Regions from separate parts of the Pseudovibrio sp. FO-BEG1 genome, predicted to be linked through region 3. Evidence: riboswitches for the same ligand, from Rfam matches in the RefSeq annotation. Region 3 holds a riboswitch; each other region holds the start of a gene.

Region 1 (9,837 bases), 1.9 Mb from region 3:
CGGATAAACTCATCAAAATACTCACCTGAGTAGATAACCTGCAATGGAAAGTCATCGGCTTGCTGAATAACGACGATATATCGTTGGCACTCAGCTCTGCCAGCTTCTTCATCAACTCGTATGTCCAAGTTGGTGGTCATATGACGGGTGCGGGGTGTTCCGTCTTCGTACAAGATGACTCGCGTTAGAACCTGATCATACAGGTCCTTGCTGCTATGAACTGGCTCCGAGCCGTCAAAGTGCCAGCTTGCCTCTTTAAACAAGGCGGCGAACCCTTTGAGGTTCCCAGAATCCAGAGTGAAACTATATTGATTGATTAGTCTTTGAATTTGATCTTGCGACCGCATGGGACTGCCTCTGCCATTAGCTTTTGATCTCTCTCATGGAGACCAGAAGGTCAGGCTCAGTCCTACCTTGAGTACAAAATAAAGAACAACATCAGAGATTTCAGCTGACGGCTGAATGAGATTCAGGGCATCACTTACTTTTCAAAGAAACGCTGACCTATCGCGCTATCGCGAAACATATCTGCTTCATCCAGCAGCCAATCCTGAAACACCTGGACTTTCGCCCTGTTAGCTGAAGACTTGGGACAAACCAGATAATAGCTTTTGTTTTTGACAGAGTAATCGAATGGCGCAACCAAGCGTTCTTCTTCCAGGTCTCGTGCTGCTGCGATCAAACTAACCAAAGCAACCCCGTGTCCATCTCTGGCCGCTGAGATGCACATATGCTCTTCGGAAAACGTATTGACTGGTTTTTGTGGAGCAAACCTAAACCCTTGGCTCCTGAACCACCCCTCCCAGCTCGGGTCTTTGTCTGAAAATCCTGTCCACTCATACTGTATCAACTGGCCTTTCTGAAGCATTGATAGCTCTGGCGATGCAGGCAGATAATCTGGGGCACACACAGCTGAAACATAATCATCCAATATCCAGGCAGCGTGTAAGTCAACATGATCGGACTCGCCATATCGGATTGCCAGATCGATGTTGTCTTGTGGAAAGATAAGTAACTCATCGGAGCCCAGAACTTTCACAGCAATCAATGGGTTCTGCTCTGAAAATCGCTTGAGCCGTGGTACAAGCCAGTTTGAGGCAAAGGAGTTGGTGGTGGTAATTGTCAGTGTACCATCAAGGTCATCATTCAAGAGAGCCGCAGACCCGGCATTCAACTTCTCAAAAGCTTCTCGGATAAAAGGGGCGTAAATTTCCCCTTCTTTCGTTAGACGAAGAGATCGCGGCAGACGGTGGAACAACGCCACCCCAAAATGCTCTTCAAGGTTCTTGATCTGATGACTGATTGCCGTCGGCGTTACATGCAATTCCTCCGCCGCATCCTTAAAACTCAGACGCCGCACAACCACTTCAAACGCCTGTATGCTTTTTAAAGAAGGGATTTGAGGCATGGTTCGCTGAAACTCTGTTTGTGAGGCTTTGTTAGGAAATTAATAAATCTAAGATAGTTCAGAGTTTGGTCAAGAATTATGATTTGAAGCTAATCTTACTAATGCGTTTCTCTGAGTTCAAAAGGTTCGTTTACCAAATTTGAGTTGATCAATCGTTAGAATTTTACTGAGAGGGCCATTCTGGATTGGATAAGTTAGATTGTATGTTCAGTCCATTTGCCACTCTGGCGCTTACGGCATTCCACAACAATAAGCTGTGCATAGACTTCTATATGTTGACCGCCTCCTACGCAAATGCACTATATGAGCTATCTTGGTTCTTGCGGGGGTGACTCGCAAGCTAAGAGGGAAGCCGGTGAGATTCCGGGACTGCCCCCGCAACTGTAAGCAGCAAGCGGGCTCTCATTTATGCCACTGGATCGTATTCCGGGAAGGTAGAGAGCCTGTGCCAGAGCTGTGAAGTCAGGAGACCTGCCAAGGGACATTTTAACAACCACGGGCGGAGGGCCTGTTTGGGTTGCGGGCACGTTTGCGTTCCAGCGCAGCGTTGGCCTCTCATCCCCTGCCTCTTCGCCCATGCTACGGGGTTTGAAGCATGAGCATTACCGTATATTCCAAGCCTGCTTGCGTGCAGTGCACCGCTACCACTCGCGCGCTGGACAGCGCTGGAATCTCCTACGACGTGATTGACCTTTCTCAGGACACAGATGCTTTCGCTGCTGTACAGGAGCTTGGGTATCGCCAGGTCCCTGTTGTTGTTGCTGGCGACCAACACTGGGCTGGTTTTCGCCCAGATAAGATAAGCGCGCTCGCCTGATCTCGTGAGCGGGCTGGTCTACTTCTCAAGCCCATCCGGAAACACCCATCGCTTTGTTGAATGCCTCGGCCTATTGGCAGAGCGCATACCGTATCGTGCTTCTGAGCCTATGCCTCAGATGACGCATCCTTTTGTGCTGATTTCGCCAACTTATGCGGACGGCGAAGGGCGAGGGGCGGTGCACAAGCAGGTGATCCGATTTTTGAATGATGCGGCCAATCGAAACCTGCTGCGAGGTGTCATCGCCTCCGGCAACCGAAACTTTGGGGCGTTCTTCGCCCATGCAGGCACAATTATTGCCGCGAAATGCAACTGCCCTTGCCTTTACAAGTTTGAACTTGCTGGCACGGAAACAGACATTGCGCGGGTTCGTCAGGGGTTAGATTTATTTTGGAAACAACACTCTTAGAACAACCGGACAGCGGACAACAGGGTCTTGATTATCACGCGCTGAACGCCATGCTGAACCTCTATGACGCAGAGGGCAAAATTCAGTTTGACGCTGACCGCCAGGCTGCGCGTCAGTACTTTCTGGAACATGTGAACCAGAACACGGTGTTCTTCCATTCTCTGGAAGAGAAACTGTCTTATCTGGTACGCGAGAACTACTATGAAGCAGAGGTTCTGGACCAATATGACCCTGCTTTTGTGAAGGCCATTTTTGTGGCAGCTTATGAACGCAAGTTCCGCTTCCCAACGTTCCTTGGCGCTTTTAAGTTCTACACCAGCTATGCACTCAAGACATTTGATGGCAAACGCTATCTGGAGCGATACGAAGACCGTGTGGTGATGACTGCGCTGGCTCTGTCTCGCGGTGATGAAGACCTGGCTATGTGGATGATGGATGAAATCATCTCCAATCGGTTCCAGCCTGCGACCCCGACTTTTCTGAATGCAGGTAAGAAACAGCGCGGAGAGCTGATCTCCTGTTTCTTGCTTCGTTTGGAAGATAATATGGAGTCCATTGGTCGCTCCATCAACTCCGCCTTGCAGTTGTCTAAGCGTGGTGGCGGTGTCGCTTTGTTGCTGACCAATCTGCGTGAAGCTGGCGCCCCGATTAAGGGCGTTGAGAACCAGTCCTCTGGAGTGGTGCCTGTGATGAAGCTACTGGAAGACAGCTTCAGTTATGCCAATCAACTGGGCGCACGCCAGGGTGCTGGTGCGGTTTATCTGAATGCACACCACCCGGATATTCTGAGTTTCCTCGACACCAAACGCGAAAATGCAGATGAAAAGATCCGCATCAAGACCTTGTCTCTTGGCGTGGTTATTCCGGATATCACCTTCCAACTCGCCAAACAGAACGAAGAAATGTACCTGTTCTCGCCGCATGATGTTGAGAAGGTCTACGGCATACCATTCTCCGAAATCTCTGTGACAGAAAAATACCGGGAGATGGTCGATAACCCGAAGATCCGCAAGAAGAAGATGCGGGCCCGTGAGTTCTTCCAGTTGCTGGCAGAAATCCAGTTTGAGAGTGGCTACCCATACATTCTGTTTGAAGACACTGCAAATGCGGTTAATCCGGTGGCTGGCCGCATTAACATGTCCAACCTGTGCTCAGAGATCTTGCAGGTAAATGAGGCCAGCACTTTCAAGGATGATTTGTCCTATGCCCACCTTGGCTCTGACATCTCTTGCAATCTCGGTTCCCTCAATATCGCAAGGGCCATGGATGGCGGAGATCTGGGTTCGACCGTTGAAACAGCAATCCGCGCGTTAACAGCTGTTTCTGAAATGAGCGCTATCGTCTCCGTACCATCTGTGCGCCGTGGCAATGATGAAAGCCACGCCATCGGCCTTGGACAGATGAACCTGCATGGGTTCCTGGCACGTGAACTCATTCATTATGGCAGTCCGGAAGCTATCGACTTCACAAACATCTACTTCTGCATCGTGCTGTATCACTGCCTGCGCGCTTCAAATGCAATGGCTCGGGAACGTGGTGTTAGCTTCAAGGGGTTTGAAGACAGCCAATATGCTTCGGGAGCGTTCTTCGACAAATACGTTGAGAAGGATTGGCTTCCGGACACAGAGCGGGTTGTGGCTCTTTTTGAGAAGTTCGGCATTCATATTCCAACCCGTGCGGAATGGGTGGCTTTGAAAGATGCGGTGATGACGGACGGCTTGTTTAACCGCAACTTGCAAGCCGTGCCTCCAACCGGATCAATCAGTTACATCAACAACTCCACGTCCTCCATCCACCCCATCGTTTCCAAAATTGAGATCCGTAAAGAGGGGAAGATTGGCCGCGTTTACTACCCGGCACCGTTCATGAGCAATGACAATCTGGAGTACTATCGTGATGCCTACGAGATCGGACCAGAAGCATTGATCGATACGTATGCCGCCGCCACTCAGCACGTGGATCAAGGCTTATCGTTGACACTGTTCTTTCCGGACACAGCAACCACCCGCGATATCAATAAAGCCCAGATCTACGCATGGAAAAAGGGTATCAAAACAATCTACTACGTGCGCCTGCGCCAAATGGCACTGGAAGGCACTGAAGTTCAGGGCTGCGTGGCCTGTTCACTCTAAGATCTGAGGATTTCATATGACCTTACATAGCGCCATTCATCCAGTGACCAAAGCGGTGAACTGGAACCGGCTCCAGGACGACAAAGATCTTGAGATCTGGAACCGCCTGACCTCCAATTTTTGGCTGCCGGAAAAAGTTCCGTTGTCCAACGATGTGCAAAGTTGGGCTTCGCTCACTCCAGAAGAACAACAACTCACCATTCGCGTCTTTACTGGCCTGACGTTGCTGGATACCATTCAGAATACAGTTGGCGCTCCAGCACTCATGGCTGATGCTGTGACACCCCATGAGGAGGCAGTACTCACCAACATCGCCTTCATGGAAGCCGTCCACGCCCGCTCTTACTCTTCTGTCTTCTCCACCTTGTGCCGCACAGCTGAGGTGGATGATGCCTTCCGTTGGTCAGAAGAGAACGAGTTTCTGCAGGCTAAGTCCCGCTTGATCTTGGAGGAGTACAACGCGACCAGCAGTCCATTAAAGAAAAAGATCGCCAGCGTGTTTCTGGAGAGCTTTCTTTTCTATTCCGGCTTCTATCTACCGATGCATTGGTCCAGCCGAGCAAAGCTAACAAACACTGCAGACCTGATCCGTTTGATCATCCGCGATGAAGCGGTGCATGGGTACTATATCGGCTACAAGTTCCAGCGTGGTTTGGAGCGGTTGTCAGAGGCTGAGCGAACCGAGATCAAGGACTTCGCCTTCGCTCTGCTGTTTGACCTTTATGATCTTGAGACCAAATACACTGAGGATCTTTATGATCCGCTCGGTCTGACTGAGGATGTCAAACACTTCCTGCATTACAACGCCAACAAGGCTCTGCAAAATCTTGGCTTCGAGGGCCTATTCCCTGAAACAATCTGCCAGGTAAACCCGGCGATCATGGCCTCCCTCTCACCAAACGCCGACGAAAACCACGACTTCTTCTCCGGCTCCGGCTCCTCCTACGTCATCGGCAAAGCCGTTGCTACTGAGGATGAAGACTGGGATTTTTAGAAGGTAGTTTCTGACTGGACCAAACTAGTTTTGCGACACCTGCATTCTCTTTTAAATCAGGTGTCGCTCGATAACAGTTATCTCTTTATTGCCATCAGGCGCAAACCAAGATCACAAAACGCCTTTACTTGCTTCTTTCAGTTCGGCCAAAAGCGTTGTGTTTTGATAGCGGTCCAGTGAGAAATCATTGGCGTACTTGGGCTTCAGATCGTCTGCTACCCATTTTGCTACCAGATCAGCTGATGCGCAGGCGGCCATCGTACCGAAACCAGATAGGGCAGTGATCATGAATGCGCCTTTCTGAGCGCCGTTTTTACCCATAGGCCCAATCAACGGCCAGTTCTCCTCAGTCATTGTGTACCAGCCACCATAGTGGGTCATGCTTCTGGGAAGTTTGCCGTAATACGCCTTCAGTGATGGATTGAGCCGCGCAGCTCCTCTCAACACAATTTCTGGAAACTGATCGTTTAACTGAGGTTCCCAAGTAGCGTCTTGGGGCGTTTCGTTGAAAGCCCAGCCTAGTTTTAGCCAAGTACCATTGTCACCACCATCCGGTCGACAATGGATAGCTCCAGGCATCTGCTCCGTCAGCCATTTATACTCATCGTCGCTTGCCAACCATTCTTTTTCATCATCAGACCAGTCAATGAGTTGCTCGTCCAGATCGATAGAAAAAGGTAGTTCTCGAGGGATGACTCTTTCAACGTCCTCAAATGCTATCTTTTGCTGGAAGGTATTGTAAACAGGAAGCGCCTCGCCAATCATTTCGGCAACTTTGGCCGCAAAGGGACCTGCTGCATTGACTATTTTCTCAGTCTTGACCTGCACTAGGCCTTCACTTGTTTCAATCTCCAGAACATAGCCATCTTGTTGGTTGATTTGTCTGACCATCCCGGTAAGGCGCCGACCACCCTTTGATCTATAATTCTCCAGCATATACATCCCCATTTGCTGGCCGGAGATGTCTCCGCCGCGGCGGATATGCAAGACAGTCTGAATGTCTTCGGAAAAAGAAGGAAATGCCTTTCGGATAAGCTCTTGATTCTGAATTACGTCTACGCCATCGGGAGCGATCTCCCAATCTGGCTTTTCAGCAAACTGATAACCCGAACCTTCCGCCCTGGAATGGAAACGGATTAAGTCATCGCGTTTATTGTCGTACCCATAACGGACTTGATCTATCAAATCGTCTACTTGAGTGCGGCGTGTTGCTAAAGCATAGCCGCGTCTGTTCATATGTAAGCGGTTGTCGCTATCACGCGCAATTTTCTCCATCAAATCAATAGAATGATTGGTGAAGTCTACCATGCTGGGATGTGGCCACCAGTTGCGATAGTTCTCACCAGATTGAGCTGAGGTGAAAGCCATGGGTTGGCCTTGCTCAATTAGAAGTACGTTGGTGATGTTGTGCTGTTCGGCCAGATAGTAAGCAGTTGCGATACCGGCAACACCCGCGCCAATAATGGCGACCTCTGCTGAATGCTGTGTCATTTCTCTAGGTTCTTTTAGTCTTGACTATTTGATGCCGATTTCGGCGTACGGTTCATTCTTGTAGACACGGCTCATTTCCATGCGCGTCATGTCTAGTGACTGATAGGAGCCGGTGAGTGCGAGTTCTGCCAAGGCTCTGCCCACTGCAGGTGCATGCATTATGCCATGTCCGGAAAAGCCGCAGGCCGTAATGAGGTTCTCATGACCAGGTGAGTACTTCCCAATGATCATGTTCCCATCCAACAAGTTTTGTGCGTAATGTCCCGCCCAGCTTCGGTGCAGCTTGATGGCTTCGAACTTAGGCACAAGGCCGGCCATCATCGGCCAAATGACCTCTTCGAAATAGTTTGCGAAGAAACCGCTATAGATATCATCGACAAATCCTGGCTCAATATCAAAGCTTGGACGCCCGCCAGCAAATCCATCCCCCTCAGGTCTGAAGAACATGCCGCTTTCATCTTTGACTAAGGGAAGAGTTTCTAGTTCGTGAGCACATTTCCAGAAATGCTGAACACGACACATTGGCACCACGGGAAGAGATGAGCCCGTCATAGCTGCCAGTTTATTTGCCCAGGGGCCAGCGGTATTGATGAAATACTTACCTCCGACCGTAGACCCATCAGCCAAAGTGACTGTCTGTAACTTCGTTCTAGAACATTGGATGTTTGTCACACTGGAGCGAATGTAGGTGACCCCCAAGTGTTCCGCTGATCTTCGAAAACCTTGGAGCGCAGCATAAGGGTCAATCCAACCATCATCAGGGGTGTAACATGTGAGTGCAATATCTTCGCGATTGATGCTGGGAAATCTGCGGGCCGTTTCAGCTTTGTCCATAAGGTTCGCTTTTACTCCCATGGAGCTTTGCAAATCGACATTCTTGCGCAGTGTTTCTTCGCCATCTTTTCCTACAACAAAAAGATAACCTTGCTCACGAAAGCTGATGGACTGGATATCTGGTACGTCCGCCATAATACTTTCGAAGTTCTTGTAAAACTCAAGGCTATAAGTCGACATGGAGATATTTTCAGGCAGACTGAACTGCTGGCGAACTCCACCCGCACCCTGAGGGGTAGTGGCTTCTTTGTAGGATGGGTCAGGCTCTATTACTGCCACAGAGCCAGCTTGCCCACTGCGAGCCAGAAAGTAGGCTGCGGCAGACCCCATAATTCCGCCGCCCATGATGACGATGTCGTAGTTCATTTTTCTTGCTGAGTGCTCCGAAATGGAGGTCCCGGGTGGGCCTAATAATTGGTATTACGCATTTGATGTTGACAAAATCGTATACGTTTTGCAAGTTTCTAATACGTATTAATTCGGAGTATTTGATGAACTCAGCTCAAGAAGAGCTTGGCACTCCTATCAAGGCTGGTAGCGCTGCTGACCCAATCTATCGTGATTTGAAGTCCAAAATCATGAAGGGAACGCTCGAAGGCGGACTGCCGCTAAGACAAGACGAAATTGCTGCTGCACATGGAGTGAGCAAAATCCCCGTGCGTGAAGCCTTACGTCGTCTCGAGATTGAAGGATTAGTGGAGTTTCGCCCTCAAAGAGGTGCGATTGTCCGTAAGCTCTCTGCAGAAGATGTGCTGCAATTTATTGATATCAGACTGGCGCTTGAGTGCCGGGCGTTGGAGCTTGCAATTCCAAACATGATTGAGCGTGACTTGGAACGTGCAAGATCCCTGCTGGATGAGTATGCCGCAGAAACAGCCATTGAGCGTTGGTCTGATTTCAATTTGCAGTTCCATCGGCTTCTATACGAGCCTTGCGGAAATAAGCACCTACTGGCGATGATCTCCGACCTGGAGCAACGCATCGGCCCATACATGCGTTTGCAGGTGACGGAGGCCAGTGGCCTGGATCGCCCAATGCGTGAGCACCACGAAATGCTGGAAGCATGCGCTCGGGAAGACATTGAACGTGCAGTGAGTACGTTGCGAAAGCACATTCAAACTACGCAAAAAGAAGTCGCAGCCTACCTAAGACGGCGCGGTGCGTAATTCTGAAATGGGCCCATGGGAGGGGTCCTTGCATAAATGCAAAAATAATTATGAGGAGACGTCAATGAAAAATCTTTTCAAGATAACTGTTGCTGCTGGAGCTTTAGCTGCTGTTGCAACTGGGGCCATTGCGGCTGAGCGTAAGTTCGTAAACATTGGAACTGCTGGTATCGGTGGCGGTTATTACCCAACAGGCGGTTTCATTTGTAATGTTCTGAACAAAAGCCGCAAGACGCAAGAGCACAATATTCGTTGTACTGTCGAATCCACTGGTGGCTCGGTTGCAAACCTCCGTTCGATTCAGTCTGGAGAGATGGACGTCGCGATTGCACAGGCTGACTGGCAGTATCACTCTTCTAAGGGTTCATCGAAATTCGAAAAAGATGGTGCCAATGACAAACTGCGTTTCTTGTTTTCATTGCATTTGGACACTGCCCATCTAGTTGCCCGCAAAGATTCAGAGGCAAAAAACTTTGCTGACCTGAAAGGTAAAGTCGTGAACATCGGCAATGCAGGTTCTGGTACGGAAGCGACCATGAACTTTGCTTTGGGCCGTTATGAGACAAATGCTGAAGAATATTACGGT
Region 2 (9,837 bases), 2.3 Mb from region 3:
GCGATGAAGCGCAATACGGCGAGTGTCCGGAGCCAGTGAAGTTCCCATGGGCAGATGGTTATGAGCTGCCTGTTTGGGTTGCCGCTTATGGCCCAAAAGCGCTGAGTTCTGCTGGTCGTGTTGGTGATGGTCTTATTCTGCAGATCGCAGAACCAGGCATTTGTAAGTGGCTAGGTGATCAGGCTGTTGCTGCTGGTGAGGAAGCTGGCCGCGACATGAGCAACTTCGGCATCATGGCAGCTGCTCCAGCGCATACTGGCACTCTGGAAGAAGGCATTGAAAAGACTAAATGGTTCCCGGCAATGGTGGGCAACCACGTGGCGGATATCGTCGAGAAGTATGGCTCCAATACCGATCAGGTACCAGCTTCTCTAACGTCTTACATCGAGAACCGTCGTGGTTACGATTATTCCAAGCACGGTCAGAGCGACAACCCGTTCCTGGACTTCATCACCGATGATATCGTCGAGAGCTTTGCGGTGCTTGGCCCACCTGAGAACCACATCGAGAAGCTGAATAAGCTGAAGGATGCAGGCATCACGCAGTTCAATATCTATCTGGACAGCGGCGATGAAGAGAAGATCATCGCGGACTATGGCGAAAAGATCATTCCGGCTTTTAACGCGGACAACGCAAAAACACCGGAAGCTGTCAGCTGATAAAAACAGGCCGGGCTTCATGTGAGCTCGGCCTTTTCTCTATCTATTGCAGAAAAACAACAGTGATTAGAGTGAGCTGTCGCATCACAACTTTTCTACCAGAGTTTAGCTTGATAAGAGCACGTTGTTTTCGTAGGTGCTAACTTACTTATTAGCTGAGCGTGTATTTAAGGCTCGGCGCCTATGTAATTTTGGAAAAGAGTATGGCTAAAGCTTCTGAGGCAAAAGGTAAAACACGAATTCAGATGGAAAAGACCGAGAAGATCCTCGCTGCCGCGCTGGATGTGTTCTCAACCTATGGATTTCGTGGCTCCACTATTGATCAGGTGGCTCAGCAAGCTGGTTTATCCAAGCCCAACCTTTTCTATTACTACGACAGCAAAGACGCCATTCATGCAGAGCTGATCGAGCGTCTGCTTTATGTGTGGCTGGATCCGCTGCATCAGCTCAACCCTGAAGGCGAGCCGATTGAAGAGATTTGCGCATATGTGCGACGCAAGCTGGAAATGGCGCGAGATTATCCGCGTGAAAGCCGTCTGTTCGCCAACGAGATCCTGCAGGGTGCCCCGCGCATCAAATCCCTGATTGCTGGACCTTTGAAGTCACTGGTAGATGAGAAGACCGTTGTCATTCAGGGCTGGATGGATGCTGGCAAGATTGCAGAGACAGATCCTTATCATCTGCTGTTTTCTATCTGGTCCACCACACAGCACTACGCTGACTTTGACAGTCAGGTACAGACATTGCTGCCTGCGGACAAGTCCAAGGACCGGTTCAAAGAAGCTGCGTCTTACCTGGACCGGATGTTCCGCAAAAGCCTTGCAGCTGAATAAGTCACTGTTTTACAAGCGTGTCGTGGGGGTGATGACTGGCCCCTGCTCTGTTTCCAGAATATGCGCTTTGACACGGTAGACATCCTGAACGCGTTCCTGCGTCAGTACCTCCTCCGGTGAGCCGTAAGCAACCAGTCGGCCTTCTTTCAGCATTGCCAGACGCGTGCACAGGCGGGCGGCGTAGGTCCAGTCGTGCAGGCTAACCAGCATGGATGTGCCTTGTTGCTGTAGCTTCTGGAAGATTTCCTGAAGTTCCAGCTGGTGTTCCGGATCCAGTCCTGCAGTTGGTTCATCTGCAATGATGAGTGGCGTCTTCTGCATCAAAGCACGGCCCAGAAGTGCACGGGCTTTTTCTCCGCCAGAGACCTGAAGAATGGATTCTTTGCGGATTGGTTCCAGGCCAAGACTTGAGACGACTTCTTCCAGTTCTGCTTTATGTTTAGGAGTGCGAACGGAGCCACCAATGGCTTCGCAACCTAGCGCCAAGATGCGTTCTACAGACAGATCCCATGCCACATCCCGCTCCTGCGCCATGTAAGCAACATGCTTTGATAGCTGGCGTGCGGAGATGTTTTTTAGAGGCCGATTGTCGTAGCTGATCTCACCATTTGATGGGATGAGCCCAACCATCGCCTTCATCAAGGTGGACTTACCCGATCCGTTTGGTCCGATCAGGCCAACAATCTCGCCTTTCCCAATCTCCAGATTGATTGAAGAGAGGATGTTCTTTGGCCCGTAGTTGACGGAAAGGTCTTTGAGTTGCAGCAGCATCAGATCAACGCCCTCCGCTGTTTGATGATCAGCCAGAGGAAGAACGGCGCCCCGACGATTGCCGTCAGTACACCCAGCTTCAGGTTGGACTGAGGACCGAAGAGCTTTACCGTGATATCAGCGAGGGTCAGCAGGCAAGCTCCCGCAATCGCACTTGGAATGAGCAGGCGCTGCGGCTCTCCCCCTACCATCTTGCGCAGCAAATGCGGGACGATCAGGCCGATGAAGCCGATGGTGCCGGTTACCGCTGTCACAGCACCGACACTGGCCGCAGTTCCGGCAATAGCACAGAAGCGCAGGCGAGGCAGTGAGACGCCCATGGTGTGGGCAGTTTCTTCCCCCAAAGACAAGGCATTGAGGCCCTTGCCGGTGGTGAGCAACAAGCTCCAACCGACAACAATAAATGGAGCAATGATGAAAAGGTGCTGCATGGACCGGTCATTGAGCGAGCCAAGCATCCAGAACACAATTTCCATGGCTGCGAACGGGTTCGGAGACAGGTTGAGCGCTAAAGACGTGAGCGCGGTGGCGATGCTGGAAATGGCGACGCCTGCAAGGATCAGTGTCAGCGTCTGCCCTCTTCCCCCTGCCAACATTGGCAGTAGAACAGCAGCAATCGCAGCCCCCAGTAGCGCGAAAGCTGGGAGTGCGTAAGGCATGGTGATAGTCAGACCGGTGTAGATTGCAATCACAGCTCCAAGGCTGGCGGAGGAGCTGACGCCGATCAGGCCCGGCTCTGCAAGTGGATTGCGCAAAAGGCCCTGGAGGACTGCTCCAGACAACCCAAGCGTTGCGCCGGTGATCACCCCCAGCAGAGCACGCGGCACACGGATCTCCCAGAAGACGATGGAAACCGGCGTTTTCTCGGCAGCGAAAGCTGCTTCTATGAGCTGAGTTACTGTCAGATCAGCAGCGCCGATCATGAGAGAGGTCAGGAACAGCGTGATTGCGATCAGGCCGAGGATTACGATCAGAGGGGCATCAGGATGCTTTGTCATTCAGCTTGTGCCCCCAAGCGTTTGGATTGATTAGCCAGTTTCTCTATGGCTTCGGCGACAAACGGCAGGCCACAGATGGTATATTTGTCTTCCATCAAAACGCGTCCACTGTTGCCGAGTGTTCGTTTTAAGGCCGGATGAGCCAGCAGCTCAAATGCCAATGCAGGTTTGTCGGAAAACTGAGTACCCTCAACAAGCAACTGCGGGTCTTCCAGGATCAGCAGTTCAAGTGGCAGTTTGCTGGTGCCTTTGAGGCCGATATTGTTGGCGATGTTCTGCAGGCCTGCTGTCGTGATCAGCTCGTTGACAAGGCTGCCATCCCCAGCGGTGTAGCCGTTGGCGTAATAGACTCCTGCCCGTGCTTTCTCATCGGGCTGTGCTTCTACAAAACGCTGAACGGTAGCCTCAAACCGGCTGGCCAGTGCCTCAGCTTTTTGCTCTTGTCCCAGCACTTTACCGAGACGGCGGAGTTCTCTGGCGATATCCGGGATAGTGCGCACCGGCGGAACCTGCACCACGGTGATGCCAAGGCCGCGTAGCATCTGCACGGTGGTTTGATTGGTATAGGTGCCTGCGATCACCAGATCCGGGTTCATCAGGTAGATCTCTTCTGCCCCGCCGAAGTTGATCGGGTAGGCTTTTGCCTCTTCACTCATGACAGAGAGCGTTGGGTCTGATGCCAATCTGGAAACCGAGACAAGCTGCCCCTCACCTGCGAGCAACATGGAAAACTGGTCGGTGCACAGGTTCATGGATACGACCCGTCTGGGTGCACTCACTCCACTCACATCTGCATGGGCCGCTGCCGGGCTGATAACCAGCGTCATCAGCAGTGCGGTCTGCATGATCTTTTTGATCTTATTTCGCATTTAGACCTTTTGAGCAGCGTGAGAGTTTGGGACGCAGCATCGGGCAGTACTGAAGAAACCAGAGAATGCCGCCCAACCTTTGCTGAGCGGCATACTTAATCAGAAACTGGCGCTAACACCAGCGTAAACGGAAAGGCCCGGTGTCTGATAATCCTTGATCCGCTCATAGTCCTGATCCAACAGGTTCTCGCCGCGAACGTGGAATGTCAGATTATCATTGTACTGATAAGCCGCTTTTGCGTTGACCAAGACAAAATCGTCGAGGTCTCCGTTGTCTTCAATGCCAGAAACATAACTGGTGTTGAGGTTGAGAGACAAAACATCCACCGGCTTATACGTGGCGCCGACATTGACATCATGCAGAGGCACACGGCGCAGACGTTTTTTATCCGGCCCAACAGCCCATGTGTAGGTGTAAGCAGCATTGAAACTCAGGTTATCGAGCACATCCCAGCTGGCGGAGAGTTCTGCGCCCTGACTGCGGGACAAGCCGTCGATCTGTTCGTACTTGCTTGTGTACGCGATGAGATCTTCAGTCAGTATGTGGAAGTAAGTTGCTCCAAGACGTACTTTACCATCCAGGAAGTCCTGATCGATACCAGCATCAAAGCTCACGCTTGTTTCTGGCTTCAGATCTGGATTGGCTCCCCATTTGCCGAATAACTCGTTGAGAGAAGGTGCGCGGAAGCCATTGCCAAAACTTGAACGGAAGCGTGTTCCTTCCAGCAACTGGTAGGACGTGGTCGCGCGACCAGACCAGTATGTTCCAAAACGAGAATGGTGATCCAAACGGGATGACACAGAGAGACTAAGCTCGTCAGTCGGTTCAACCATTGCTTCAACAAAGCCACCAAATATACGACTGCTGCCATATTCAGCATAATCTTCATGCATCCAATCACCGCCAAAATTCAACGTGATTTCATCGGTTGCATCGAAGGTGTTCAACACATCAAACTTATAGCGATCGCCTTTATATGTACCAGGATTGTCACCGTAGTATTTACGAGTGGTATCAACAATCTGGAATGAAGCATCGGTTGTCATACGGTCATCCAACCAAGCAAAATTTGCTCCCAGTTTACCAATGTATTGGCGATAGTCCTGTTCGTTGCGGGCATCAGGATTATTAAAGCCATCATACTCGCTATGACCATCTGTACCGCGAGCGACAAAGTATAAGTTCAATGCATCTGTAACATCGACGGAGCCTTTTGCAGAGAAGGTCAGGTTTTCATATCCGTCTTCATCTGCAGCCCCGCCTTTGGGAGTTTGCGCGCTGAAACCATCGGTATGGTAACGCTGCACATTAACTGCAATGTCTGCTTTATCAGTAGCAGCCTGAAACCCATAGGACGCATTCACAGTCCCGTAACTACCACCCTCCACCGCAGCATTGTGTTTTACGGTGCCAGGCTCAGCTCGCTTGGTAATGATGTTGATGACACCACCAACAGCTTGTCCGCCATACAAAGCACTATGCGAACCTTTCAGAATCTCAATTCGCTCCACATCGTTTAACAGAATGTGCTCAAGACGCGCTTCGACTTGCGTTCCAGATGGGTCTGCAATATCGACCCCATCAACAAGGATTTTTGTGTAGTAGCCGCTCATTCCACGGATGCGTAGAGCACTTGCTTTCCCCGCCCCTCCGTTCTGCGAAAAGGAAATGCCTGGGAGTTTGATCAGGTATTCAGAGACGAACGTAGCGCCATCGTTTTTAAGGTCTTCTTCGGTGACGACATGGGTTGTGGAGCCGACTTTGCCGGCTTCGGTTTCCGTTCTGTTGGCGATGACGATGACTTCGTCGAGATCAGCTTCCTGCGCAGTTGATGCGAGGGTTGAGCTGAGGAGTGCTGAGAGAGCTACGCCGGATTTGAGGGTAGCTGCGATCCAAGATGTGTTACGCACGAGTTTGGTCCACCATTCACAGCAGCTTTCAGAACTGCTATGCTGTTGATTGCATTGTGCGTCTTTGGAGAAATCTACTCTAACCTCTTGAAAAGAGGTGTGTTTGATTGCCGGTCAGACGCACTGTGAATGTCACCTGAACGGAATACCGCCCCTTAGCACGCCCCGTGCTTTGGGTGAGTGACTGCATCTGGCAGGTCTCCTGGCTTGCGCGTCCTTATTGCTGCTCCGCCTTCCCAACACTGCTTTAAACAACAGCATCAGTGGCATGTGTGAGCAACAACTCTACGCTTACAGTTGCGGGGGCAGCCACGGCTTATCCAATAGGACCGTGTTCCCTTTTCATTTTCATCTGATCGATAAAAATACCAAATACCCGGCTATTGATCAGATTTCGGGGGCTTCCGTCAACTGCCTCTGCAAGGAACTTGATAAAATTCGACCAATTGCCGGGTAAACTCACAGAAATTGCAAGTGATTGTTCCACTACCAGATCTTGCGGTGCGGCCTTAGTCGGTCGCACCTGCTTGTGGTGGTTAGATAGAGTATGATCTTTCTCGCTGATTAGCTCATGAAGATCAGTGCACAGCCAACAATAACGAGGAGTGCTCCGATCCATGCACCGATGGCTGGGAACTCTTTGGTCTGCCACCAGAGAACTGGCAGCATCATTGCTGGTGTTGTTGCGGAAAGCGTAGAGACAATGCCTACTTCGCCGCCGCTGAGCGCATAGAGGATCAAGGTCATACCGATGCCCATGCCAAGCATGCCGGACAAGGATGCGAGTGCGACGATCTCTTTGTTGATCGGGTTTGCAAGGCGGAATGGACGGCCTGGCAGGTAGAACAGCGCCAGCAAGCCAAAGGCAGCGATAGTACAGCGCATGAGGGAGATCGCGACAGGATCAGCGCCGCTTTCCATGACGGGACGGATGATGATCGAACCCACGGACTGGGAGAGAGCCGCCAAAGTGCCGAAGAGGACGCCGACCACGACCGGACCTCTGATTGCTTCCCATTTATGCAGTTGGTCTTTGCGCTTTCCGAATGCGATGGCGAGGATAACGCCGACAAGAACGCAGGCAATGCCGATAACGGCCTGCAGAGACAGCTCCTCAGACAAGAACAACCAGCCCAGCAGAGCTGACATGGGTGCGTTCATAGAGAACAGAATGGCTGTACGGCGCGGCCCCATGCGATTGAGGGTGAGGAACAACAGTGTGTCCCCCATGAAGATGCCGATAAAGCCAGACAAGAAGATGAGTGATGCATGGCTAGAATCAACGGTATTCCATGTGCCGGTTGCAAACATATAGGCGCCCAGAAACAGCACAACGAACCACATGCGCACACAGTTGAAGCCGATGGCTCCTAAATGCGCAGCAGGTTTTGCAGAAATGAGACCACCGATGGCCCAGGTGGCAGCAGCACCGAGCGCGGCAACTTCGAATAAAAACATGGGGTGACCTAACCGACGAAACTACGGCCTTGGCGTAGATAATTTTGAAAACCCAAACAGCTCTAAAGCCCTTGGTTTTGTCGCGCAAGCTCAGTTTGGTGATATTTAGAACAGACCAACAGCTATTCAGGCAATAATGTTTCCAGTCTCAGCAAAAATGCAAATGACAGCCGTTAACTAAGTTGCTTTCAAGTGATCAGACACAATCTTGAACTTTCTACGTGCATTCGTTAGAGCTTCTACGTAGGGATTACATTGCTGTTCCTGCCTGATTTGCGTTTTGACGCTCTCTCCGGCTCCTTTGGTGACCTGTTCTAATCTGGAGTTTTTCCATGAAAGATATTGAAATTGCCCGCGCAGCAGACATGAAACCAATTGCGCGTATCGCTCAAAATCTGGAGATCCCGGAGGATGCTCTTGAGCCTTATGGTCGCTTCAAGGCCAAAGTGAACCTGGATGAGATGCCAGAGGTGAACAGCCGGCCACATGGAAAACTCATACTTGTGACTGCTGTTTCCCCTACTCCTGCAGGTGAGGGTAAAACAACAACGACGGTTGGCCTTGGTGATGCACTGAACCGCATTGGCCTGAAAACAACCATCTGCCTGCGTGAACCTTCTCTAGGCCCGTGTTTTGGCATGAAAGGTGGGGCTGCTGGTGGCGGTTATGCCCAGGTGGTGCCGATGGAAGATATCAATCTTCATTTCACCGGCGATCTGCATGCAATCACCGCAGCTCATAACCTGCTTTCAGCCATGATCGACAACCACATCTATTGGGGCAATGCGGAGAACATTGATCAGCGCCGCATCGTGTGGCGCCGCGTGGTGGACATCAATGATCGCTCACTGCGATCCATTACCACTGGCCTTGGCGGTGTGAGCAATGGATACCCAAGCGAGTCTGGCTATGACATCACCGTTGCCTCTGAAGTGATGGCGGTGTTGTGCTTAGCCGAGAACCTGCAGGATCTTCAGGACCGACTTGGCCGGTTGCTGATTGCGTATCGTAAAGACAAGACACCAGTTTACTGCCGTGACCTGAAAGCTGATGGTGCGATGACGGCTCTGCTGAAAGATGCCTTCCGCCCTAATCTAGTGCAGACACTGGAGAACAATCCGGCTTTTATTCACGGTGGCCCATTTGCGAACATCGCACATGGCTGCAACTCGGTGATCGCGACCAAGACTGCCTTGCGCCTTTCTGATTATGTGGTGACGGAGGCAGGATTTGGTGCAGATCTTGGTGCAGAAAAGTTCTTCAACATCAAATGCCGCCAAGCTGGTTTAACACCAAATGCGGTAGTGGTTGTGGCAACTGTGCGTGCCTTGAAGATGCATGGCGGCGTTGCCAAGAACGCGTTGACGGAAGAGAACATCGACGCACTTGAAAAAGGCATGAGCAATCTGGAGCGCCACGTCAAAAACTGCCAGAGCTACGGCGTGTCTGTAATTGTTGCCATCAATCGCTATGGCCCTGATACGGATCAGGAAATCGCCACCATAATGAAGCGTATGGAGAAACTTGGTGTAAAGGCCGTTCCATGCACACACTGGGCCAATGGTTCCAAGGGCACTGAGCAGCTCGCAACTTCAGTTTCTGAAATTCTGCAGACAACTGAATCTGACTTCAAGCACCTTTATGAGGATGATCTGGGTCTTTGGAAAAAGATCCGCCGCATCTGCAAGAAGATTTATGGTGCCTCCAAAATCACTTGCGATCAGTCTGTGAAGAATCAGCTGAAGGCCTATGAAGAGCAAGGCTACGGGCATCTTTCCGTTTGTATGGCGAAGACCCCCTACTCCTTCTCGACCGATCCTAGCCTGCTTGGGGCACCTACTGACTACAGCATTCATGTGCGGGCGGTACGGCTTTCAGCCGGTGCCGGGTTCATTGTGGCCCTGACGGGTGACATCATGGTGATGCCGGGTCTGCCACGCCATCCAGCTGCGGAAACCATTGGACTTGATGAGAACGGTCAGGTTGAAGGGCTGTTCTAATCCACATCTGATCGGTGTGGGCCTCTGCGAAAGCGGTCCAGATAGACGGTTGATTGCAGATCATCGCGATCATAATCCCGGTAATGCCCAAACTTGAAGTATTGGGTGTTACCGGAGAACTCATCATTGCCGATATAACCGGTAACACGGGCGATGAACCTATCATTGGCCCAGATCTCGATAATCCCCTGCCCGACGCGACTTCCCTTTACCCGATAGCGCATATCCACCCAGCCGTCAGTGGGGTCTGGCAGAACAGGATCATCGGAGAGTTCAATCTTGATGCCGGGGTAATCTGAATAGGTTTGTGGATCTGCCAGAAACGGGAACTTGGAGGT
Region 3 (9,837 bases):
ACTCAGAGGCAACTAACACACCTGTGAGTTTCGCAGAGTCAATATCTCCTTGAAATGACTCATGGTTTCACGAGTTAGGGCAGGGCAGAACTGACTCTGCGGGAGATAAACCGCAGAAACCCTAAGACTCACAAATCTGTAAGTTGCCAAAGAGTCTGAGGCAGCTTCAGTTCACCACTCACTTGCAGCAGTGGCTCTGGCATTTGAAGAAGATGAAATTGGGGTTCTTCAGCAGCTTCTCATAATGGACCGGAGATTTTTCCTTCATCTCAGCAGCTGGCATCCCTTCACGCAGGTCCACAACGCACATCCCGGCACTGGAAAGCCATCCAAACAGCATGGAGAGGGGGCGACGGTAAAAGCTCACCTTCACCGGCACGCCAATGGTGTTCCACTCCTCCGTCACATGCTCTTGGCGCAGATAACTGCCGCTTGGGGAGCACTGCGCATCAATCAGCGGATGGTGCGTTGAGAACACGAAATAGCCGCCCGGCTTTAACACCTTGCCAATGTCGGAAAAGAGCTTCCCCAGATCTTCAATGTAATGGATCATCAGCGGGCAAATCACGATATCAAACGTGCCCTCCAGCTTGTCCGGCAGTCCGTCGGAAAGGTCAGAGGTATAGCACTTCACGTTGTCGTCCAGCTTCTCTTTCACCAGCTTCAGCATTTGCTCGGATTCATCAATGCAGGTCACATCCGCGCCGTGGTCATACAAAAACTGCGCATACACCCCCGGCCCGCAGCCCAGGTCCAGAACCTTCAGCCCTTGCAGCGGAGGCAGCATGCCAAGCAGCGTCGGGCGCTCCAAAAGAGCATTGTAGATGTTCTCTTGAATGGCCTCATCATATTGCTCGGCAAAATCGCTATACAAACGAGATGTCATTCACGCACTCCGCATCAAACACATGTTCCCGAAACAGACCTCTGTTCATCACCTAGGAATATGCGACAAAACCATAATTAAAAGCAGCCGGAACCAACCGGAATAAAAGCAAATTCCCTTCAAAACCGCTTGTTTGCCATGCTGCCAGAGCGGCCTTGTATGAGTCTAACGCGAAAAATCTGTGTCGCGATCACGGCAAGCTCGGGCCAATATCACAACAATTGCGAGATGCCTGAGCCCCTGAAAAACGGCGAACTAGCGCTTTTCTCGCAGTAGCCAGATAAAGAAAATACCGCCCACAAGCCCGGTAATGATGCCAATCGGCATATCTTCCGGCTTCATCAAAGTTCGCGAAACCACATCCGCCAGCAATAGAAAGATCGCCCCGAACAAAGCCGAGACCGGGATCAGGCGCCGATAGTCACCACCCACAAACAACCGCACAATGTGAGGCACCATCAGCCCCACAAAGCCGATCATGCCAGAAAACGCCACCATCACCCCGGTAATCAGTGCGCTGATGACAAAGGTCTCCAACCGGAAGGAAGCCACGGAGATGCCCAGTGTTGTCGCGGTCTCATCGCCAATGGTCATGGCGTTGAAATGCCCGGCCCGCAGCCAAAGCCACGTCCCGCAAAATAGCAGAACCGCCAGCGGATAGAGAAGATGCGTCCACTGCGCCAGTCCCAGCCCGCCCAGCATCCAGTAAACCACGGTGTGCGTGGCCCGCGGGTCCGCCAGAAAGATGAGAATGTTCGCGCCCGCCATCAGCACAAAGCTCACCGCAACACCTGTCAGCACCAGCCGGTCAGCGCTGGTCGCACTGGTGAACTTGGCAACACCAACCACCAGCAGCGTTGCCCCAAGAGAACCGAGAAAAGCCAGCAACGGCACCGTAAGCAAGCCCAGAAACAGCCCCGTATGCAGCAGCGCCAACACCGCCCCAAACGCACCACCAGCAGAAATGCCAATCAGATGCGGGTCCGCCAGCGGGTTGCGGGTTACGGATTGCAGGCAGGCTCCAACGATGGAAAGTCCGGCCCCGACCATAATCGCCAGCAGTGCACGGGGCAGGCGGATCTGCCAGAGAATGTTCTCTCGGCCCAACGACCAGCTCGGCTCCACCAATCCCGGCACCAGTTTGTTGACGAGAACACCCCAGACCGTCTCCATGGACACAGAAACCGCGCCAACGGAGACAGCAAGGCAAACCGAAAGAACCAGCGCAGCCAATCCCACGCAACAGATCTGCAGCATATGAGGAGAACGGCCCTCAGGCGGGGCCACGACAACGCCGGTTCCTTCGCTCATTTTAGTTCCCCCAGAACGCAGCAGCGAGCTTCTTGATCGCCTTGATGTTCCGTGGTCCTGGCGTTGCCTCCGCATACTCCAATGTCACGAACCGGTCGTTCTTCACCGCATCCAGCTCCGCAAAGGCTGGGTTGTTCAGCATGAACTCACGCTTCTGCTCGGCAGTCACCTCGCCATAGTTGACGATCACGATCATCTCCGGGTTCGCCTCAACCACAGCTTCCCAGTTCACCCGCGCCCAGCTCTTTTCCAGCGTATCCAGCACGTTGGTGCCTCCGGCCGCTTCAATCATCGCAGTCGGCATGGCATAACGACCGGCAGTGAATGGAGAATCCTCGCCACTGTCATAAACAAACACGCGCAGCGGTGTGTCAGAGGTTTTCAGGCCAGCTTTGAACTGCGTCAGCTCATCACGATAAGACTGCACCAGCGCTTCCGCCCGCGCCTCAACACCAAAGATGCGGCCAAGGTTTAAAAGGTCATTGTACATGTCATCCATGGAAACCTTAGGCTTCTCACCGAGATGGATGCAGCTCTCGGTCAGCTCGTACACCTTGATGCCAAACGGCTCCAGCGTTTCTGGCGTTACCTCACCGCCAACCTTCATGCCGTAGTTCCAGCCCGCGAAGTAGAAGTCCGCATCAGCGCCGATCAGCACTTCCTTGCTTGGGTACTTCGGGGAGAGTTCTGGCAACACAGCCACTTTGTCGGTCAGCTCTGCATCCAGTGTCTTCCAGCCAGAAACGCCGGTGTAACCCACCATGTTGTCCTGCAGCCCCAGCGCCAGCATCATCTCTGTCAGGTTGGAGTCGTTGGAAACAGCCCGTTGCGGCACGCCATCAAACTCAACGGTGCGACTACAGCTTTGTACGGAAACCTCTGCCAAGGCAGCCGAAGAAGTAAGCAGCGCTACAGTCAGCGCCAAACCAAAGTTTTTCATGAAAACAGTCCTTATGAGTGAAGATCAAAAGTAAGGAGGGATTGTTGCCGGGCCATCAGCTGATCACGCGTGGTCCGCACGTGAAACGCCTGCGAAACAAGGGCAGGGGAGAGGATCTGCTCCGGAGCCCCAAAGCCCAGCATCTGCCCGTGATCCAGCAGCAGGATCTGATCGCACACCTGCGCCGCCATGTTCAGGTCGTGCAAACTGGTGATGATCGTCAGATCCAGCTCTTCAATCAGCTTCAGAATTTCCAGCTGATGGCGAATGTCTAAATGGTTGGTCGGTTCATCTAAAATGAGCAGCTCCGGCTCCTGCGCCAAAGCCCGTGCCACCATCACCCGCTGACGTTCCCCGCCAGAAAGCGTGCCGAACAACCGCCCGGCCAGCCCATCCAGCTGCAAAGCATGGATCGCACGATCCACCACCTGCCGGTCATGTTCACCGGAAGCCGCCAGCCCGCTGCGATAGGGTGTGCGCCCCAGCTCCACAATCTCGCGTACCCTGAGAGCAAAATCTGTCGGCTGCTCCTGCAGCACCGCTGCCACCCGCTGCGCTGTTGCCCGAGCTGAAAGAGACCAGATGTCATCGCTACCAATGCAAATCTGCCCGCTCATCGGCTTGTTGAAGCGATAAAGCAGCCGCAGCAGTGTCGATTTCCCAGCCCCGTTCGCCCCCACAACACCAAGGGTGTGCCCCGCCGCCAGCTCAAAGCTCAGCGGTTTCAGAACAAGCGCGCTCTTACGATCCGGCGCCCAGGAAACCTCGCGAACGGATACACAAGCCGCGCTCATGACAAAGCATCCTTGCGCCGTTCAGCCCTGATCGGACAGCCTAAGCCATTGAAATGAAAAGAAACAGGATCCAGCATTCAACCACCCCACCTGAGTGAAACGCTACATAATTATCGATGTAACGTTATAACGTAACATCAATTGTCGAATCCTGAAGTAAAAGTCAAGCGCACGCATGCGCAGACCATCAGCGGCTCGCAAAACGATCCGGGATAAAGTTTAGTTGGTGAGGAAAAAGGTCTCATAACGCCCTCCGCGCTGCAGCGGGGGCAAATAGAAACCGGATATGTGAGAGGCTTGCGCCAATGCAACCATTATGGCCTCCTTCCGGGACGCCCCGCCCGGGTTGAAGTGAAACATAATGGCAGGTCTCCTGACTCGCGGGTCCGTGCTCAGCCAGCCTTCCCGGATCTCTCCAGTGGCACGCTTGGCTTCGCTAACCGCTTACAGTTGCGGGGGCAGTCACGGAATTAGCGCCTGTTGGCTACACTTCACCGTGTTCCCTTTTAATCCCGAGGCCTTTCGCTCCCCAGAAACCATCAGCGCGCATACTGAGTTTTACCGCCCCCAATTGCAAGAGTTTTCGCGAAGGAACCTGAGGTGCTGTTGATAGCAGCCTCAACCACCCACCGTCATCCCGCACCCGATGCGGGACCCAGAGCCATGAGCACAGACCCAAACCACAGCTCAACCGCCTCACCAGGCGAGCGTAAACTCTGCCATCCACATCCCTGTAAAAACTGTCAGTTTGACAACCTCTGGTTTTCATTCAACATTCATACATGAGGCGTCGAAACCTCTCCAAACAGCGGTTACCGCTCCCGTCGACTAGCGGATTTTTTGTGCCTGCTTTATAGGTAGCGCGCAAACCCTTTGCTATGAGCGGGAGGGCGGTGAATACAATACCCCTTCGGGGGGAATAAACTCGCCTGTCTGTTTGCAGGTTTCGAACCTCCCGCTCGCCAGCGGGCCGTCGAAAGCCTTGTTGTCGCGCGGTTGTTCAACACCCTACAAACAGAGGGATTGAGAATGAACGACTCCGCATGCGCATGTAGCGCCACAAATACTTTCCAAAATGAAATTGACGAAGTCATCGTCGCTGTCTCGGATCTGCAGAACCTCTCGTATATTCAGCACCTTGTGCTGACAGAGAGAATGCAGCACTCCAGCGAGCGCGATGCCCTGTTCACTCTGCATCACGCCTTCCGCGATCGCCTCGAAGCACTGGAAAAGAGCTGCGGAATGTTAGAGCGGGTCGCTCATCCGCAGCCAATAAACACAAAAGTTCCGCTTCCTGATTAAGCCGTATTGCCCTTTGCTCGAGCGCTCAATCCTCAAAGCCCATCGCGTTCAAATGAGGAAACAGCCCGGCAGCAAAGAAAAGAGCCAGCCTCATTTTAGGGACTGGCTCAGGAAATGGCTTGATCGTGCAATGCGCTAAACGTGATCGGCAACCCTGACCACGCAAAGCGCGTGCAACATCACTGTGAATGGTAAATGGCACAAACTAGTGCCTCTTGCTCCGGTGCCAATGGCGAAACGCAAATACACCCCGCATCCTCGCCAATCGGTGCCCTGCTGGTCTGCGGCGATACCACCCGCCGCAGGTCAGCACCTCCCTAAAAATTACCAGTGCCACCCACACCACGTCCACTCCCTGAAAATAAGGGGTAGCATTCCCTCTGCCACCCCATTCACTGGATCCCGCATCAAGCGCGGGATGACGGAATTGAGGCAACCCCAACAACCTCACCACCCACCACCGTCATCCCGGACAAGCACAGCGCAGTTCCGGGATCTAGGGAGATTGATTGTGAAGTGTTCTGTACTTCAGTAATCAGCTTGAATGTCTTTGGTTTGATCAGCTGGACGTAGTGGAGCTGCTGATGCCATCAAGGCATTCAAGACCAAAGGCTAAAGCCTCTCTTTGGGGGTGAATTGTGGCGCAACAAAGTGGCTTTCACTGACCTTCACTAATCCGGTTTCTATGTCAACTTCCTGCGCATTTTCTGAGTTGCCTAGACGTTGCTTATTCTTTTTGGGGAGTTGAAACTCGTGTCCACAGTATCGGCAGACTTGAGCTCTTGCTTTTACGGTCTCCGCGCATCTTGGGCATGTTTTTCCGTTGAAGGAGTGTGCTGAGGGTTGTTTCAAATTAGGCAAACAGAAAAGTGGAAACATCATAAATGGAAATAGTCCGCATAAGATCAGCCATCCCACTTTTGTCCTTTGCTTATAATGAGCTGCAGTTGCTCCAACTATGGCCCCAATTGCAATGGTGATGAGGACGGAAATCAAGTATTGGAGCGGCGATAGTTCTGTTATGAAAGGATCAAGATACATAAAATTACCAAATTATTTTATAGGTTGAATATGATCTTGTAATGTAATTCAGAGTTGTATTAAAGCTTGCGAGGTGACGCTAATGCTAAATCTCCAACTCGCACTCACCCCAAATCAAACCGCTTACAAATCCGGTCTACCGGGGTGCCGTCAGAGAGTGGGATGGCTTCCAGCACTTTGTAGTCTTTGAAGCCGCGGGAGGTGTAGTAGGCGCGGCCGCCGGTGTTGTCGGCGCGGATGGTGGCGTTGATGGCGACGAGGCCTTTGCCCTCCAGATTAGCGAGGGTCGCTTTAAACAGCGCACTGCCAATGCCGCTTTTGTGCAGGCCCGGCTTCACAAAGGTGCCAATATCAACCCAGTCCGCGGGGATATCTCCGTAATGGCTGGCGATCTGAAAGCCAAGCGGCTCACCGGTTTCACGGTCAATCGCGCAAACAGTGCTTTCCAGAATGTCCGCTTCAAGAAACCAGTCGATGAACTCACCTTTGTTCAGCGGCTTCTCAATCGCAGTTGTCCCCCCGGCCTCAATAATCCGGTTGAGCAGGGCAAGCAGCTCGTTCACATCGTTGCGCTGGGTTTTGCGGATGAAAAACTCGATAGGTTTGGCGGAAGATGTGTCCATTTTTCAAAAATCCCAATCAGCGCAAAAAACACGCAAAGCTTTCAAATCAACGCACATAGCAACGCAAACGACTTATGCCACTGAAATCCTCGCATAAGTGCCGAGCAAGAAACCTGCTAAAACTTTGTTCTTGCTCGCAAAGCCTGCGCCAGAGTGCCTTCGTCAAGGTAGTCCAGTTCCCCACCAACCGGCACACCATGGGCAAGGCGGGTCACTTTCACATTCTCAAATCGCGCAAGCTGATCCGTAATGAAATGCGCTGTGGTCTGTCCTTCAACGGTGGCATTCACCGCGAGGATAACTTCGTTCACACCGCCGCTTTCAACACGCTCCATCAGCTTGGAAATATTGAGGTCATCCGGCCCAATTCCATCCAGCGGAGACAAGGTGCCACCGAGGACATGATAATGCGCGCTCACTGCCGATGCCCGCTCCAGCGCCCAAAGGTCAGAGACGTCCTCAACCACCACAATGGTGGAGCCATCCCGGCGCGGATCAGAGCAAATGGTGCAAGGATCACTGGTATCAACGGTGCCGCATTCTGAGCAGATGCCAACCTGATCAACAGCCACGCCCATGGCTTCCGCCAGAGGGATAAGTAACTGATCTTTCTTCTGAACCAGATGCAAAGCGGCGCGTCTGGCCGAGCGTGGACCAAGGCCGGGCAACTTGGCAAGCAGCTGAATCAGGCGTTCAATTTCGGGACCAGCAACCCTGCGTGTACTCATCGAAAATCTATGCTCTCTGCGAGAAAGAAAAGGCACCCGCAAAGCTGATTTGCGAGACAATGCCAGATAAACTATGCCCGCCTGAGGAGGCGGGCAAGAGGGAATAAATCCATTTCAGGCATGCCGCCAAATCTGCGCAGGGTCGCGGTGATTTGGCAACAGATTAAACCTGAAGAACTTAGGAGCCGAACGGGAGTTTCATGCCCGCTGGCAGGCCCATGCCGGACATCATGTCCTGCGTGCGCTCCTGAACCAGCGCCTCACCCTTCGCCTTAGCATCATTATGCGCAGCGAGGATAAGATCTTCTAGAATTTCAACTTCATCAGCGTTGATGAGAGATGGATCGATCTTCAATCCGGTCATTTCACCTTTACCATTCAAGGTAACGGTTACCATGCCTGCGCCTGAGGTGCCCTCAACAGAAAGCTCGTTCACAGTCTCCTGAAGCTCGCCCATTTTTTCCTGCATCTGCTTGGCTTGCTTCATCATTTTAAGAAAGTCCATCGACTCGCTCCTTAAACGTCTCTTGAGCGCATGTCGCGCTTCTCTTGTTCTGCTCGTTAGGTTTCATACCACAGAAACCTTAGAAATCTTGGGTGAAATCCATAGAGTCCATGTCTTCTATGTCGACAGGCTCGGACGCCGCTTCAAGGGGGAGATCTTCCTCCTGCTTCAAAATGCGCACGTCAACAACCTTAGCTCCGGGAAAGGCAGAAATAAGTTTCACCACTTCCGGATCAGAATGCGCATCAGAAACCAACTGTCTCTGGTTCGCTTCTTTCTCTTCATGCAAAGTCGGGCGGCCTTGCTCACGGCTAACCGCAACAATCCAGCGACGACCGGTCCACTCTGTTAGTTTTCGGCCCAGTTCACCGGCTGCATCAGGTGTTGCAATCTCTGTTGGCTGCACCTCAATGCGGCCCGGCTGGAAGTTGACAAGTCGCAGAGCGCGCTCAACGGAAACCTTGACCGGAATATCCTTCATGCGGCCCGCAAGCTGAGCAACCTCAGCCCAGGAACGAATGGCGATCCTCTCGTGAACCTCTTCCGCCTGCCGCATCTGTGGGGCTGTTTGTGGAGCAGCGCCAACGGCTTGTGCCATCGGCTGACCACCTGCAACAGCGCGCAGCTGAGGCGCAGAGCCACCGCCGGAAGGTGCGCCGCTTGCGCTCGGCCCACCACCGCCTTGCGGTGCGTTGCCTGCTGGTGCGCCGCCACCCGCCGGGGAGAACTTGCCGGACTTGAGTAGCTTCAGCGCCTCTTCCGGATCTGGCAGATCGGAGGCGTAGCACAAGCGCACCAGAACCATGTCAGCCGCGGCCAATGGCTTAGGTGCATTCTGCACTTCATTAATTCCCTTCAGCAGAATCTGCCATGTCCTGGAAAGAACACGCATGGAGAGCTTCTCAGCAAACTCCCGCCCACGCTGTCTTTCACTCTCTGTCACAGAGTTCTCTTCACCCGCCTTTGGCACCGCTTTCAGGCGAGTCACCAGATGGGTAAAGTCTGCAAGGTCAGAGAGGACAACTGCCGGATCTGCGCCCACATCATACTGGGCTTTGAGTTCGTCCAGAGCGCTGGCAATGTCGCCGCGCATTACGTGCTCAAACAAATCTATCACCCGGCTGCGGTCAGCAAGGCCGAGCATCTGCCGCACTTCGTCAGCTTCAATGCGGCCAGCACCATGCGCAATCGCTTGATCCAGAAGGGATAAACTGTCTCGGGCAGAACCTTCACCAGCGCGCGCAATCAGCGTCAGCGCTTCATCGGAGATTTCTATCCCCTCTTTGCCAGAGATCTCACGCAGCAGAGAAACAAGCGTAGAACTCTCAATCCGGCGCAGGTCAAACCGCTGACAACGGGAGAGGACAGTGACAGGAACCTTGCGGATTTCTGTCGTCGCAAAGATGAACTTCACATGCTCCGGTGGCTCTTCCAGCGTCTTCAACAAGCCGTTGAACGCCGCATTAGAAAGCATGTGCACCTCATCGATGATGTACACTTTGTACCGCGCATTCGCAGGCCGATACCGCGCCGCCTCGGTAATCTCGCGAATGTCACCAATACCCGTATGCGACGCCGCATCCATCTCGATCACGTCCACATGGCGACCTTCCATGATCGCCTGGCAGTGAACGCCTGGTTTGTCTAAGTGGATGGTAGGCTTATCAATTTCGCCCGGAATCTCATAGTTCAGGCCACGTGCCAGAA

What was found. Region 3 has a riboswitch for cobalamin ahead of PSE_RS02850 (ABC transporter ATP-binding protein). Riboswitches for the same ligand answer to the same signal wherever they lie in the genome.
Region 1: another riboswitch for cobalamin. It lies ahead of nrdH (glutaredoxin-like protein NrdH); the one in region 3 lies ahead of PSE_RS02850 (ABC transporter ATP-binding protein).
Region 2: another riboswitch for cobalamin. It lies ahead of PSE_RS13560 (TonB-dependent siderophore receptor); the one in region 3 lies ahead of PSE_RS02850 (ABC transporter ATP-binding protein).

Annotation. Positions count from the first base shown of each region.
Region 1 is NC_016642.1:2,462,821-2,472,657, forward strand. Features, by position in the region: gene PSE_RS26695 (nuclear transport factor 2 family protein) at 1-347, opposite strand, end outside; gene PSE_RS11350 (LysR substrate-binding domain-containing protein) at 482-1,408, opposite strand; cobalamin riboswitch at 1,706-1,902, shown strand; gene nrdH (glutaredoxin-like protein NrdH) at 2,004-2,225, shown strand; gene nrdI (class Ib ribonucleoside-diphosphate reductase assembly flavoprotein NrdI) at 2,230-2,634, shown strand; gene nrdE (class 1b ribonucleoside-diphosphate reductase subunit alpha) at 2,616-4,766, shown strand; gene nrdF (class 1b ribonucleoside-diphosphate reductase subunit beta) at 4,783-5,760, shown strand; gene PSE_RS11375 (FAD-binding oxidoreductase) at 5,872-7,251, opposite strand; gene PSE_RS11380 (FAD-binding oxidoreductase) at 7,276-8,451, opposite strand; gene PSE_RS11385 (GntR family transcriptional regulator) at 8,577-9,251, shown strand; gene PSE_RS11390 (TAXI family TRAP transporter solute-binding subunit) at 9,316-9,837, shown strand, end outside.
Region 2 is NC_016642.1:2,956,513-2,966,349, reverse strand. Features, by position in the region: gene PSE_RS13585 (TIGR03842 family LLM class F420-dependent oxidoreductase) at 1-659, shown strand, start outside; gene PSE_RS13580 (TetR family transcriptional regulator C-terminal domain-containing protein) at 863-1,492, shown strand; gene PSE_RS13575 (ABC transporter ATP-binding protein) at 1,502-2,263, opposite strand; gene PSE_RS13570 (iron ABC transporter permease) at 2,263-3,261, opposite strand; gene PSE_RS13565 (ABC transporter substrate-binding protein) at 3,258-4,130, opposite strand; gene PSE_RS13560 (TonB-dependent siderophore receptor) at 4,230-6,041, opposite strand; cobalamin riboswitch at 6,216-6,429, opposite strand; gene PSE_RS13555 (DMT family transporter) at 6,606-7,499, opposite strand; gene PSE_RS13550 (formate--tetrahydrofolate ligase) at 7,832-9,499, shown strand; gene PSE_RS13545 (heparin lyase I family protein) at 9,496-9,837, opposite strand, start outside.
Region 3 is NC_016642.1:609,010-618,846, forward strand. Features, by position in the region: gene PSE_RS02830 (DUF1499 domain-containing protein) at 1-1, shown strand, start outside; gene PSE_RS02835 (class I SAM-dependent methyltransferase) at 179-886, opposite strand; gene PSE_RS02840 (iron ABC transporter permease) at 1,142-2,143, opposite strand; gene PSE_RS02845 (ABC transporter substrate-binding protein) at 2,199-3,137, opposite strand; gene PSE_RS02850 (ABC transporter ATP-binding protein) at 3,149-3,931, opposite strand; cobalamin riboswitch at 4,277-4,487, opposite strand; gene PSE_RS02855 (hypothetical protein) at 4,961-5,233, shown strand; gene PSE_RS27830 (zinc ribbon domain-containing protein) at 5,846-6,274, opposite strand; gene PSE_RS02865 (GNAT family N-acetyltransferase) at 6,379-6,897, opposite strand; gene recR (recombination mediator RecR) at 7,014-7,625, opposite strand; gene PSE_RS02875 (YbaB/EbfC family nucleoid-associated protein) at 7,804-8,130, opposite strand; gene PSE_RS02880 (DNA polymerase III subunit gamma/tau) at 8,210-9,837, opposite strand, start outside.